2 regions of the Micromonospora sp. NPDC048986 genome follow, and region 1 is predicted to be linked to the other one. Evidence: riboswitches for the same ligand, from Rfam matches in the RefSeq annotation. Region 1 holds a riboswitch; the other holds the start of a gene.
What was found. A riboswitch is a leader RNA that binds a small molecule or an ion and turns the genes downstream of it on or off. The one in region 1 is predicted to bind cobalamin.
Positions count from the first base shown of each region.

Region 2: it holds a riboswitch for cobalamin, as region 1 does, so the genes downstream of both, cobN (cobaltochelatase subunit CobN) here and bluB (5,6-dimethylbenzimidazole synthase) in region 1, are expected to answer to the same signal.

Region 1 is NZ_JBEZFJ010000014.1:127,105-134,269, reverse strand. Features, by position in the region: gene AB0B94_RS26060 (hypothetical protein) at 1-740, opposite strand, end outside; gene bluB (5,6-dimethylbenzimidazole synthase) at 1,302-1,931, opposite strand; cobalamin riboswitch at 1,960-2,160, opposite strand; S-adenosyl-L-homocysteine riboswitch at 2,322-2,397, shown strand; gene metH (methionine synthase) at 2,412-6,038, shown strand; gene AB0B94_RS26045 (aspartyl/asparaginyl beta-hydroxylase domain-containing protein) at 6,259-6,354, opposite strand; gene AB0B94_RS26040 (hypothetical protein) at 6,404-6,577, shown strand; partial or broken gene AB0B94_RS26035 (5'-methylthioadenosine phosphorylase) at 6,589-6,945, opposite strand; gene AB0B94_RS26030 (hypothetical protein) at 7,024-7,165, opposite strand, start outside.
Region 2 is NZ_JBEZFJ010000010.1:214,731-221,895, reverse strand. Features, by position in the region: gene AB0B94_RS21665 (maleylpyruvate isomerase N-terminal domain-containing protein) at 40-807, shown strand; gene AB0B94_RS21660 (hypothetical protein) at 804-1,529, opposite strand; gene AB0B94_RS21655 (RNA polymerase sigma factor) at 1,522-2,103, opposite strand; gene AB0B94_RS21650 (hypothetical protein) at 2,232-2,567, shown strand; cobalamin riboswitch at 2,947-3,076, shown strand; gene cobN (cobaltochelatase subunit CobN) at 3,356-7,024, shown strand; gene AB0B94_RS21640 (magnesium chelatase subunit D family protein) at 7,021-7,165, shown strand, end outside.

The DNA.
Region 1 (7,165 bases):
CTGCATCCCTCGGTGGTGTACCGCCAATCGCTGAAGATCGCGTACGAGCCGGTCTTCCAGAACATGTTGGCGTCCACGATCGTGTTGTTCGCACGGTTGCGCGTCCGCACCGGGTCACCCGAGATCAGCTCGAACTTGTTGCCGTAGATGGTGGTGTTGCTCCCGTAGTTGGCGACATAGACGCCGTGTATCTCGGCGACGCCGGTGCCTGCGGCGTTCTCCAGGTTCTGGAACAGGTTGCCCTCAACCCGTAGCCGGGTCGTGTAGGTCGCGTGTACGCCCCCGTAACCATTGCCGGGCCCGGCCTGGTACTTGCTGCCGAGACGCCGGAACGTGTTGCCACTGACATTCAACGCGTCGAGCGGGTTGGCCGCTGTTCCGTTGGCCCGGATGCCACCGTTGCGGCAGTTCTGGTACGTCTGACCTGAGATGCGGACGTTGTCAGCGGAGACGATCACGCCGTACTCCGTGTTGGAGCTGTTGTCCTCGAACAAGCTGCAGTCGATCACGGCTGCGGCGCCGACCCCGGCGATCGTGAGCTGCCCGCCCGGAGGTGACCAGTCCACCTTGATCGGCGCGCTCGGCTGGTAGAGGCCGTCCGCCAGGAGCACCTTCGCGTCCTTCACCCTCCGGGCGCGCAAGATCGCCTGCGCCTCCTCGATTGAGGAGACAGCGGTGTCGCCGCTGAGTCCGGCACGGCTACCCATCGCCGTGGCGCTGGCGGTGCCCGAGGGGCTCACGTACACAGTCAGCTGATCGACTGGGGCGGCACTCGCGGGCAGTGACGGGAGCGCGCCCGCGAGCGCTGCGCAGACCGTACCCGCCGCCAGGAAGGACCATCGGCTGCGACCCGACCGTTGCCAACTTCTCATTGCGCTCCCCGTTCTGTTCATGGGCGGCATTCGGTCCGCCGGCCCCGTTGCCGATGAAACTAGATACGAGACCTGCAACGCCTCTTGTGACGACCTTGAATCCTCAGCGCAGGGCAACTGCAATCAGACAGGGAACCCGGCGACAGGCCACACCGGCGGAGCTTGTAACCGGGCGCGCGTGGACATCTGTGCGGCAGGAGGCCAATGGCGTGACAAGGCGAGGACTTTCGCGAACTTGGTGGTCAGAGACCGAGACAGGCCGGAGGTGACCTACCGCGGGAGCGGCCGGATTGCTGGCGCCACCCAGGCCTACCGCCGAGCCGGGCCCACTGAGAACACTCCGGCCGGGCCGTCATGCCAGGTTGACACTCCGACCTCAGGAATGCCGGCGGGGTGCCTGGCGCGACAGCGCCGCCACAACCACTTTGGTCACTCCGTCGTCCAACGATCGTGGTGGATCACCGATGACACCGGGCGTCGCTGGCGCCAGCCGTGCCGCTCCAGGTCCGGCGTCTGCTCCAGATGGGTGACCGGGCCGAGACAGAGCCACGCCACCGGGCGGACGGTGGCCGGGATGCCGAGCAGGTCGCGTAGGAACGGCTCCCGGTAGAACGAGACCCAGCCGACCCCGAGTTGCTCGGCGGTTGCGGCCAGCCACAGGTTCTGGATCGCCAGACAGACCGAGTAGAGGCCGGCGTCGGCGATCGCGTGACGGCCGAGCACGGCCGGTCCGCCCCGCTCGGGGTCGTACGTGACTACGACTGACATCGTCGACTCGCGTACGCCATCGATCTTGATCCGGTTGAAGCGTTCCGCCGCCGCACCCTGCAGAGTGGCCGCGAAGGTGTCCCGTTCCCGCTGCACGTGCCGGTGGAACTCCTGCCGCAGCTCGGGATCGCGGACCAGGATGAAGTCCCAGGGCTGGGAGAGGCCGACGCTCGGGGCGGCGTGCGCCGCCGTGAGGACCCGGTTCAACGTCTCGTCGGGGATCGGCGCCCCGGTGAACTGGGCACGTACGTCCCGGCGGCGGTGGATGGTCTCGTAGAGGCCGGTGTCCAAGGCAGGCTCCCGCTGCGCTCGTGCCCCTGACGGGGCGATGACGCGAGGCCGGTCTTCGGACTCCCGGATCTACGCTGGTCACCCGCCTTCCCAACCCGGCAGGGTCAGTGGCTGCGTCTGGTACGCGTGGGTGGCAGCTCCCCGGTCACCGCGGCGGGCCCGTGCCGGACTCCCACCGGCTTCCCGATTCTCCCCACTCGCGCAGGGCACCTCGCAACGTTTGTGCCACCGCACACGATAACGGTCCCGACGAACATGGGAGGTCCCGCCGCTGCATCGCCAGTGATGGGCGGTGCTCGTCACGATCGGGCTTGCCGGGTGACCGGGGCGGCCAGACGCCGACGCCGTACGGGGACCTCCAGGCAGACGGGTCGGGTAACATCTGCCTGTCGGGTCGAGAGGCGCTGCGACGGGCGGAGCCCGCCACGCTCGGCCCACATCTCTTCGACAAGGGCGCCTCCGAGCTTCGGAGGCGACCGCTTGAGCGCGTTATCGAGCCAGAAAGACACCGCATCGTCGCTGCGGCAGCTGATGTCCCAGCGTGTTCTGGTGTTGGACGGCGCCTGGGGAACGATGTTGCAGGGCGCGCGGCTCACCGCCGCGGACTATCGGGGCGACCTGATTGTCGACCATCCGCAGGACGTCAGCGGTGATCCCGACCTGCTCAACCTCACCCGGCCGGACGTCATCCTGGACGTACACCGGCGGTATCTGGCCGCCGGCGCCGACATCACCACCACCAATACGTTCACGGCGACGAGCATCGGCCAGGCCGACTACGGGCTCCAGTCACTGGTTCGTGAGATGAACGTTCAGGGTGCGCGGCTGGCCCGGCAGGCGGCGGACGAGTTCGGTGGCCGGTTCGTGGCCGGCTCGGTCGGGCCGCTGAACGTGACGCTGTCGCTGTCGCCGCGGGTCGAGGACCCGGCGTATCGTGCCGTCGACTTCGACGGCGTGCGCGCGGCGTACGCGGAGCAGATCTCGGCCCTGGCCGAGGGCGGCGTCGACCTGCTTCTGATCGAGACGATCTTCGACACGTTGAACGCGAAAGCCGCCATCGCCGCAGCCCGTGAGGTCGCGCCGCAGCTGCCGCTGTGGATCTCCGTGACCATCGTCGACCTGAGCGGCAGGACGCTGTCGGGGCAGACCGTGGAGGCTTTCTGGCGCTCGATAGAGCGGGCCGATCCGCTGGTCGTCGGCGTGAACTGCTCGCTGGGCGCGGCCGAGATGCGCCCGCACGTCGAGGAGCTTTCCAAGATCGCCGGCACCTACGTGGCGTGTCACCCCAACGCCGGTCTGCCGAACGCTTTCGGCGGCTACGACCAGACGCCGGAGGAGACCGCCAGCCTGCTCGGCGAGTTTGCCGCGTCCGGCTTGCTCAACGTCGTCGGCGGCTGCTGCGGCACCTCACCGGAGCACATCGCCCGGATCGTCGCCGCCGTGGCCGGCACACCGCCACGGACGGTCGCCGCCCTGGCGGAGACCACCCGCTTCAGTGGGTTGGAGCCGTTCGCGATCGGACCCGACACCGGGTTCGTGATGATCGGTGAGCGCACCAACGTCACCGGCTCGGCCAAGTTCCGCCGGCTCATCGAGTCGGACAACTATCAGGGGGCGGTCGACGTGGCCCTGGAGCAGGTCCGCGGCGGCGCCAACCTGCTCGACGTCAACATGGACGCGGACCTGCTCGACAGCGAGCGCGCCATGACGACCTTCCTCAACCTCATCGCCACCGAGCCCGAGGTCGCCCGCATCCCAGTGATGATCGACAGTTCGAAGTGGACGGTCCTCGAAGCCGGCCTCAAGTGCGTGCAGGGCAAGGGCGTGGTCAACTCGATCAGCCTCAAGGAGGGCACTGAGGCATTCCTCGCTCAGGCCCGCCGGATTCACGACTACGGCGCCGGCGTGGTGGTGATGGCCTTCGACGAACAGGGCCAGGCCGACACCACCGAACGCAAGGTGTCCATCTGCGGTCGGGCCTACGATCTGCTGGTCGAGCAGGTCGGGTTCGCGCCGGAGGACATCATCTTCGACCCGAACGTCCTCGCGGTCGCCACCGGGATCGCCGAGCACAACGGTTACGCGAAGGCCTTCATCGACGCCCTTCCGCTGATCAAGGCGCGCTGCCCGGGTGCCCGCACCAGCGGAGGCATCTCCAACCTGTCATTCTCCTTCCGGGGCAACGACGTGGTTCGCGAGGCCATGCATTCGGCGTTCCTGTTGCACGCTGTCCGCGCCGGGTTGGACATGGGCATCGTCAACGCCGGCCAGCTCGCCGTGTACGCCGATATCCCCGCCGACCTCGTCGAACTCGTCGAGGACGTGATCTTCGACCGGCGCCCGGACGCCACCGACCGCCTGGTCGCCTTCGCGTCGACCGTTACCGGTTCCGGCACGAAGCGTGCGGTCGACCTGTCCTGGCGCGAGGCGCCGGTGCACGAGCGGCTGTCGTACGCGCTTGTCCACGGCATCGTCGACTTCATCGAACAGGACACGGAGGAGGCCCGACAGGGCCTCGCCCGACCCCTCGATGTCATCGAGGGCCCGCTGATGAACGGAATGAAGATCGTCGGCGACCTGTTCGGCGCCGGCAAGATGTTCCTGCCGCAGGTGGTCAAGAGCGCCCGGGTGATGAAGCGCTCAGTGGCCTACCTCGAACCGTTCATGGAAGCCGAGAAGGAGCAGGCCCGCCTGGAGGGCCGGATCGACCCGGGCCGCGGGCAGGGCAAGGTCGTGCTGGCGACAGTGAAGGGCGATGTGCACGACATCGGCAAGAACATCGTCGGCGTGGTCCTGGGCTGCAACAGCTACGAGGTCATCGACCTGGGCGTGATGGTTCCGGCCGGCCGGATTCTGGACACGGCCGTCGCCGAGGGCGCTGACGTCATCGGCCTGTCCGGCCTGATCACGCCATCGCTCGACGAGATGGTCGCAGTCGGCGCCGAGATGCAGCGCCGCGGCCTCAAGATGCCGCTGCTGATCGGCGGGGCGACGACATCGCGTCAACACACCGCCGTGCGCATCGCCCCCGCGTACGACGGCACAACAGTGCACGTGCTCGACGCGTCCCGGGTCGTCGGTGTGGTGTCCGACCTGCTCGACGATGGCCGGGCCCGCGAACTGGACCGCACCAACCGCGTCGAGCAGGAGCAGTTGCGCGAGGCGCACGCCAGCCGGCGCTCCCAGCCCATGCTCGGCTTGACTGAGGCTCGCGCCAACCGCGAGGAGGTCGACTTCAGCGACCTGCCGACCCCGGACTTCACCGGCCGGCGGACGGTCCAGCCCACCCTTCCCGAGCTGCGCGAGATGATCGACTGGCAGTTCCTCTTTCTGGCCTGGGAACTCAAGGGAAAGTTCCCGGCGATCCTGGACCAGCCGGTCGCCCGCGAGCTCTACGACGACGCCAACACACTGTTGGACAAGATCACGAAGGACGACTCCTTCCAGGCCCGAGGCGTCTACGGCTTCTGGCCCGCGCGCTCCGAGGGCGACGACATCGTCCTCGGCAACGGGGTGCGCCTGCCGATGCTACGCCAGCAGACGGTCAAACCGGCCGGCCGCGACAACCGCTGCCTGGCCGACTACGTGGCCCCCGAGGGTGACCACCTGGGCGGCTTCGCCGTGACCATCCACGGCGCCGACTCCCTGGCCGCGTACTACGAGGCCCAGCACGACGACTACCGCGCGATCATGGTCAAGGCGCTGGCTGACAGGCTCGCCGAAGCCTTCGCCGAGTACATCCACCTGAAGGCCCGCCGCGACTGGTTCGAACCAGACGCCATGCCGGACCTCGCCGACCTGCACGCCGAACGTTTCCGGGGCATCCGACCGGCGCTCGGCTATCCCGCCAGCCCAGACCACAGCGAGAAGCGGGAACTGTTCGACCTGCTGAAGGCCGACGAGCTCGGCATCGGCCTGACGGAGTCCTTCGCGATGACGCCGGCAGCCAGCGTCAGTGGGCTGATCTTCGCCAACCCGGCGGCGAAATACTTCACGGTGGGCCGGATCGGCAAGGACCAGATCGAAGACTACGCCGCCCGCCGCGCCACCAGCGTCGCCGACGTCGAGCGGTGGCTGCGACCCAATCTGGCCTATGAACCGTCCTGACTGGTGTGCCGGCTGGGAGGGAGCGCCCCGCCGTGCTGCGTGGCGGCGCCGCCGCAGCCTCACCGCGGCTCCCTCCCGCCGCCGCCCACCGGCGGCCGGGACATCGTTCAGGCAGCCAGACGATGAGGTTGCTACCACGAGACCGCCCGCAACTGTCGACTACCGCTTCACTCGAGCAACGCGCGGGTCACCGGAGCCGGGTGCGGCTGGGACGTTCGGGTTACCAGCCAGTCTGCGGCACGACGAGTCCGAGATGCGCGCGGTAAACGGTGGTAACCCATCCCTGATGGGGCTTGAGGTGGGTGCCGGGAGCCATGACGCGGGCCCGACGAGCGGAAGACCCGAAGACGACGGATACTCGCCTGATGACTGAACCTGACCTCGACCCCGAACAGTATCCGCCCATCGACCCGCGTGAACCGGTGCCCGACGACGCGAGCGTCCTCCTGCCCGGCACGCCGGACGAACTGCCAGAAGCCCCGGCCGAACCGATGCCGGACGACGGAGGCAACGCCGGCGGCGTACGCGAGCCGGCGTAGGCCCCGGTTCTGTTGATCAGTGCCGCACCGTCGTCGAAGTAGGTGCAGGCCCGTTCGCTGGTGCGGTCGACCAGCTGGTCGGGGAGGACGAGCGCCCCGGGGGCCAGTTCCGTGGTGAGCGATCCGACGGCGCAGGGTGCGCGGACCTGGCGTACCCCGAGCGCGCGCAGTGCCCAGCGGTTGGCCCGGTAGTTGATCCGGCGCGGGGACCGGAGGTCGGCCCCGTGCCGCGGCAGGAACGCCACAGCGCGGCCGTGGAGTTGTCCGACGGTGACCGGATCGGACGGGCGGCCGTACGGTGCGGAGAGCTCGACCGTCATGCCACCGTCCGCCAGTTGGTAGAGGCCACTGCCACTGCCACCGATCACCCCCACTGCGGCCTGGGGCAGTTCCGCGGGCCTCGTCATGCTCGTGCCCTCCCGGGTCAGCGACGGGAAGTCACCTGTTCAACGCGCCGAACCGTCGACCCGTCGCCAGCGGATCCGCCGCACGAGGTACCAAACGCCGCTGACCAGGAACAGCGTGGCGGTGATTGCCAGCCAGCGGGCCAGGTACGGGTGCTGGTCCTGACCGGTGGCCGCGAGATAG
Region 2 (7,165 bases), on a different contig from region 1:
GTGGCCGGCGCGCAGTGATACACAACCGAGGTGCAGCACATGTTGGATTTCCCCGAGGTCCTGCGGCTGATCGAAGGCCGCTCGGCCGCGTTCCGCGCCGCGATCGCGTCCGCCCCCGACCTTGACGTCCAGGTCCCGACCTGTCCGGACTGGACGCTGCGCGAACTGGCGCAGCACCTCGGCGACGGCCGCCGCCGCCAGGCCGCCATCATCGCGGCGGGTCCGGGCGCTGAGCCCCCGGCGCGGACGGACCCGAAGGGCGCCCCGACTGCGCCCCGCGACCGCGAAGCCCTGGACGGCTGGCTCGCCGAGTCGACCGGGCTCATGCTCGACGCGATGCGCGCGGCCGGCCCGGACCGCGGCTGCTGGACCTGGTGGGGTCGCTCGCAGGCCCCGGAGACCAGCGGAGCCGTGGCCCGTCACCAGATCCAGGAGTTGGCCGTCCACACCTACGACGCCCAGCTCACTCAGGGGGTCGCACAGCCGCTGCCGACGGCCGTCGCGGTCGAGGGCGTCGACGAGTTCCTGACGACGGTAGCGGCGACGACCGTCGCCTGGCCGTTCAAGCCGGCGACCATCGACCTGCACACGACCGAGGGCCGCTCCTGGCGACTGACCCTCAACGCCGACGGCGTCCGCTGCGACGACCTTGCCGCTGACGCGCAGCCGGGCGACATGGCGATGCGAGGCGCAGCGAGCGACATGGTCCTCTACTTCTACGAGCGAGTCCCACTCGACGACCTGGAGACCACCGGCGACATCCAGCCGATGGAGCAGCTCGCAGACTGGGACCCGACCGCGTACTAGCCCAATGAGCGCGCGATCTCGATCGCCTCGGCCTTGGTGAGGGTGCCCTCAAGCCGGTAGCTGACGTCCTCGTCCTGCCAGATCAGGGTCGAGCCGGCAAGTCGGGCGGTCTCCCGGCGGATCCCGCCCGCCCGATCCACGTAGGACAGAACGTGCGGGCCGTCGACCCAGACGGCGAAGTCGCCGTTGACCTGGACCCAGTTCGCGCCCGGCGGCGTGACCTCCTTGTGGAAGGCCAGGTCGAGGCGACCGTCGAACGCGTCGACGCGGAGCGCGCCCCCGTCGTAGAGCAGCGTCGCCACCCGGTACCGGCCGGTGGCGTCCGGGTCGGCGACCAGCACCTGCTCGGGTGTGCCCAGCATCGCCGGCAGGCGGATCGGAAACCGTACCGACAGTTGGGCCTCGTCCAGGGCGACGGCCCGCTGCCCGGGCAACGGCGACGCGGTGCCGCCGGGCGGCGTCGGGGCGGATGAGGTGGCGATGCTGACCCCGGCGAAGCGCAGCAGCCCCGTGACGACGTCGGCGATCGCGGCCCGCGTCGGCGGCAACAGCGCCACCAGCAGTGCGACGAGCGCGACCGCGGCGAGCGACCGCCACCGACGCCGCCGGGGCGCGGGCGCGGGCGTGCCGAGTCGTACGCGGACGCGGGCGGTCACGTCGGGCGGATCGGGAGTGTCCAGCCAGGCGGACAGGTCGCGCAGTTCCCGTTCGAGGTCACCCATGCCGGACCTCCTCACTGTCGAGCAGGCCGCGAAGCTTCCCCAGCGCCCGGGACGTGCGCGACTTCACAGTGCCCCGGGGCCAGCCCAGAGCCGACACCGTCTCCTCCTCGGTGAGATCGAGGAAGAAGCGGCAGACGATCACCTCGCGGTCCCGTACCGGCAGTTGTCGCAGTGCCTGCACCAGCGACGCCCGGCGCTCACCGGCGAGGACCGCGCCGACCGCGTCGTCCTCGGCGACCTCGGACGTCGGGTCCGCTGCCGCCGCCCGCAGCACGAGCCCGTCGCGCCGGCCACGGGAGCGGTGCAGGTTGCGGGTCTCGTTCGCGACGATCGCGAGCAGCCACGACCGGAAGGACGCGTCACCCCGGTAACGGGACAGCTTCCGGTACGCCTTCACAAACGCCTCCTGGATGACGTCCTCGGAGTCCGAGCCCGCGCCGAGCAGCACCGCCGTCCGGTACGCGGACGCGGTGTGCCGGGCGACCAGGAGGTTGTACGCCTCCAGGTCACCTGCCCGAGCGCGGGTGACGAGCGCCTCGTCGTCCAGGGGAGCCTCCGTTCGGATCACACTCATGACACCGCCAACCCGCCGCGGGTTCCACCCGGATATCCCGACGCAGGTCAGCTCTCTCCCATCCGGCGTGCAGCGTATTGCCAGGAACCGGTGCTGCACTGGAGGGACGTCGAGGAGAGGGGCGGGGCATGAGCTGGTTCAACCGCCGGTCACGGGGTGCCGAGGCGACCCCGACGAAGCTGGACCGGGAGGCGACCCGCGACGACCTCGCGGCGCTGGAGGCGTTCGTCGCCACCCGGCGCGGGGTGGAGTTCTACCTGGAACCGGAGACGACCGCGACGGACACCACGGTGGTGGCGATCGCCCACGACGGCGAGTGGATCCGCCGTCGTACCGGAACGCCCCGCGCGGCCGGGGCCATCGCCCGCAAGCACGCGGTGCCACTGTACGAGGCGGCGCGCACCGGCTACCCGGAACGGATGCGGACCTGGAGCCGGGCCCACCCGGAACGCCACGCCCGCTGATCGGTGCGTCGAGCGACGTCGGTCGTCGGCGCGTGGCGTGTTCGGTCCCGGGCATGTGTCGTTCGGCGCCTTTGGAGCTGAATCGTTGGCGATATCGCCGTACGTCCGGACCTGAAGCCGAGGCGCGGGCCGGGAGCCGAGGCGGCTGAATCGTCTACGACATCAGCTCCAAAGGGGGCGCGTGAACACTCCGCCCCCTGCCACGGGCCAGTCCGCAGGGCCGATCAACCAGTTCGCCCAGCCCGCCACTGCGGCGAGATGCATCCCCCGCGCGCCGATATATCCGCAGGTCAATGTGGTGAGCGTGGTCGGGTGGGGGTGGGGTCCGCGTTGACCGGCGGCGCAGGGGTGTGGCAGCATTCGCGGCCTGACGGCAGTGAAGGAAGTCGGTGCGATTCCGACGCGGTCCCGCCACTGTCACCGGGGAGCGATCCCCCCTTGTGAGTCACGGCCGTGTGTCTGCGGTTGGAAGGCCGGGGGAGAGCGTCGATCCGGAAGCCAGGATACTTCGGCCGTCGGGACGTACCCCAGGGCGTGGACACCCGAGGAGGACCCGATGACGCACAGCGTCTTATTCATCGACGACTATCGTCGTATTGCGCTTCAGGCAGCGCGCTCCGGGGACATCGGCCACCGGCATCGCTGAGCTGATCGCCCGGCGCTGACCGGCCCCGACGCACCCGTCGGTGCGCCGTTCGCCCGGGCCGTCGTACCGGCTGACGCCGAACCCACCCGCATCGCCCGGTCGCCCCCGTGAGGGCCCAGGGCGTCACTTTCCGGAGCCCGCCGTGCGCATCCTGCTGCTGTCCACCGCCGACACCGACCTGCTGGCCGCCCGCGCCAGCGGTGCCGACTACCGGCTGGCCAACCCCGCCAGAGTCGCCGCCGACGAGGTGCCCGCCCTGCTCGACGGGGTCGCCCTCGTCGTCGTACGGCTGCTCGGCGGTCGGCAGGCGTGGCCGGACGGCCTCGCCGCGGTGCTCGCCACCGGCGTGCCGACGGTCGTGCTCGGCGGTGAGGCGCTGCCCGACGCGGAGCTGATGGCCATCTCCACAGTGCCCTCCGGGGTCGTCACCCAGTCGCTGGCGTACCTGGTGGAGGGCGGTCCGGACAACCTCGGACAGTTGGCCCGGTTCCTCTCCGACACGGTGCTGCTCACCGGTGAGGGGTTCGCCGCACCAACGCCCACCCCGGCGTACGGCGTGCACGGCGACCACTCCGCCGACCCGGACCGGCCCACGGTGGGGATCGTCTTCTACCGGGCGCACGCCCTCGCCGGCAACACCGGTTTCGTCGACGTGCTCGCCGACGCGGTCCAGCGGGCCGGCGGCAACCCGCTGCCGATCTTCTGCGGCTCGCTGCGCGGGCTGACCGCGGGCGCCGGCCCACTCGGGCTCTTCGCCCGCTGCGACGCGCTGCTGGTCACCGTGCTCGCGGCCGGCGGTGCGGTCGCCGCGGACGCCTCCGGTGGCGGCGACGAGGACGCCTGGGACGTCGGCGCGCTGGCCGCCCTGGACGTGCCGGTCATCCAGGCGCTCTGCCTCACCAGCACCCGCGCGCAGTGGGCCGACAGCGACGCCGGGCTGTCCCCGCTGGACGCCGCCATGCAGGTGGCCATTCCCGAGTTCGACGGTCGGATCGTCACAGTGCCGTTCTCGTTCAAGCAGATCGACGCCGACGGGCTCTCGGTATACGCCGCCGACCCCGAGCGGGCCGCCCGGGTCGCCGGGATCGCGGTGCGCCACGCCCGGCTGCGGTACGTGCCGCACGCCGACAAGCGGGTAGCCGTGGTGCTCAGCTCGTACCCCACCAAGCACTCCCGGGTCGGCAACGCCGTCGGGCTGGACACCCCGGCCTCGGCGGTCCGGCTGTTCGCCGCGCTGGCCGAGGCCGGCTACGACCTGGGTGACGCGCCGCCGCCCGACGACGGCGACGCGCTGATCCACGCCCTGATCGCCGCCGGTGGTCACGACGTGGAGTGGCTCACCCCGGAGCAGTTGGCCGCCGCCGAGGCCCGGATACCGGGGGCGACGTACCGGCGCTGGTTCGACCAGGTCCCGGTCGAGCTGCGGGAGCGGATGCGGGAGCACTGGGGTGAGCCGCCGGGCGAGCTGTACACCGAGGGCGGCGACATCGTGCTCGCCGGGCTGCGCTTCGGCAACGTGGTGCTGCTGATCCAGCCGCCCCGCGGCTTCGGGGAGAACCCGATCGCCATCTACCACGACCCGGACCTGCCGCCGAGTCACCACTACCTGGCCGCGTACCGCTGGTTGACAGCGCCGGTCGCTGACGGCGGCTTCGGCGCGGACGCCGTGGTGCACCTGGGTAAGCACGGCACCCTGGAGTGGCTGCCCGGCAAGGGCCTCGGCCTGGCCGCCGACTGCGCGCCCGACGCGGTCCTCGGCGACCTGCCGCTGGTGTACCCGTTCATCGTCAACGACCCCGGCGAGGGCACCCAGGCCAAGCGGCGGGCGCACGCCGTGGTCGTCGACCACCTGGTCCCGCCGATGGCCCGCGCCGAAACCTACGGCGACCTCGCCAAACTGGAGCAACTGCTCGACGAGTACGCGACAGTGCAGGCCCTCGACCCGGCGAAGGTGCCCACCGTGCGGGCCCAGATCTGGGACCTGGTGCGCGCCGCCGAGCTGCACCACGACCTGCACGCCGACGCGATGCCCGACGCTGACGACTTCGACGACTTCGTGCTGCACCTCGACGGGTACCTGTGCGAGGTCAAGGACGTGCAGATCCGCGACGGCCTGCACATCCTCGCCGACGCGCCCACGGGCGAGCCGCGGGTCAACCTGGTCCTGGCGGTGCTGCGCGCCCCGCAGGTCTGGGGTGGCGCCCGGGCCCTGCCCGGCCTGCGACAGGCCCTCGCCGTCGCGTACTCCCTCGACGAGCAGGAGCTGCTCGCGTCGCCGGGACAGCGACTGGCGCTGCCCGCCGCACTGACCGACGTGGTGGACGGGCCTGCCGGCACCGCCGCCGACGCGATCGACCTCATCGAGGTCCTGGCCCGGCGGCTGGTCATCGGCATGGAAACCCTGGACTGGGCAGTGGACACTGTTGACGCCGTGGTGACCGAGGTGACCGGTCAGTCGATCCCGGACGTCGCCGCGGTGCTGCACTTCGCCGCCACCGAGCTGGTGCCCCGACTGGCTCGGACCACCGACGAGCTGACCAACACCCTCGGGGCGCTGGACGGTAGGTTCGTGCCGCCCGGCCCGTCCGGTTCACCCACCCGGGGCCTGGTGAACGTGCTGCCCACCGGCCGCAACTTCTACTCCGTCGACCCGAAGGCCATCCCCAGCCGCAACGCCTGGGACGTCGGGGTTGCCCTCGCCGACTCGCTGCTGGCTCGACACCTGGCCGACACCGGGGCGTACCCCCGCTCGGTGGGGTTGACAGTCTGGGGCACCAGTGCGATGCGGACCCAGGGCGACGACATCGCCGAGGTCCTCGCGTTGCTGGGCTGCCGGCCGGTCTGGGACGACAGGTCCCGGCGGGTGACCGGCATCGAGGTGGTGCCGACCGCCGAGCTGGGCCGCCCGCGCGTCGACGTCACTGTGCGCATCTCCGGGTTCTTCCGCGACGCGTTCCCACACGTGGTGGCGCTGCTCGACGACGCCGTCCGGCGGGTCGCCGCCCTCGACGAGCCGGACGAGGAGAACTACCTGCGGGCGCACGTCGCCGCAGACCTCGCCGAACACGGCGACGAGCGCAGGGCCACCGCCCGGATCTTCGGCTCCAAGCCTGGCGCGTACGGCGCTGGGCTGCTGCCCCTGATCGACGCCCGGACCTGGCGCAGCGACGCCGACCTGGCCGAGGTGTACGCGGTGTGGGGCGGCTACGCGTACGGCCGCGGGCTGGACGGGCGGGAGGCGCGCGCCGACATGGAACGCTCGTTCGCCCGGATCGCGGTGGCGGTGAAGAACCAGGACACCCGCGAGCACGACATCGTCGACTCCGACGACTACTTCCAGTACCACGGCGGCATGGTGGCGATGGTCCGCCACCTCACCGGCACGTCACCGCAGGCGTACGTGGGTGACTCGGCGATGCCGCACGACGTGCGCACCCGCACGCTGGGCGAGGAGACCCGGCGGGTGTTCCGGGCCCGGGTGGTCAACCCGAAGTGGATCGCCGCGATGCGCCGGCACGGCTACAAGGGCGCGTTCGAGCTGGCGGCCACAGTGGACTACCTGTTCGGCTACGACGCCACAGCCGGTGTGGTCGACGACTGGATGTACGAGCATCTGGCCGCCGCGTACCTCTTCGACGAGACCACCCGGGAGTTCCTGGAGAAGTCCAACCCGTGGGCGTTGCGCGGCATCACCGAGCGGCTGTTGGAGGCCGCCGACCGGGGGCTGTGGGCCAAGCCGGAGCCGGCCACCCTCGACCGGCTGCGCGACACGTACCTGGCCAGCGAGGGCGACCTGGAGGACCGGGCATGACGACGATCTACCCGTTCAGTGCGGTGCTCGGCATGGCCGACATGCGACTGGCGTTGCTGCTCAACGCGGTCTCCCCGGCGATCGGCGGGGTGCTGGTGCGGGGTGAGAAGGGGACCGCCAAGTCCACCGCCGTGCGGGCCC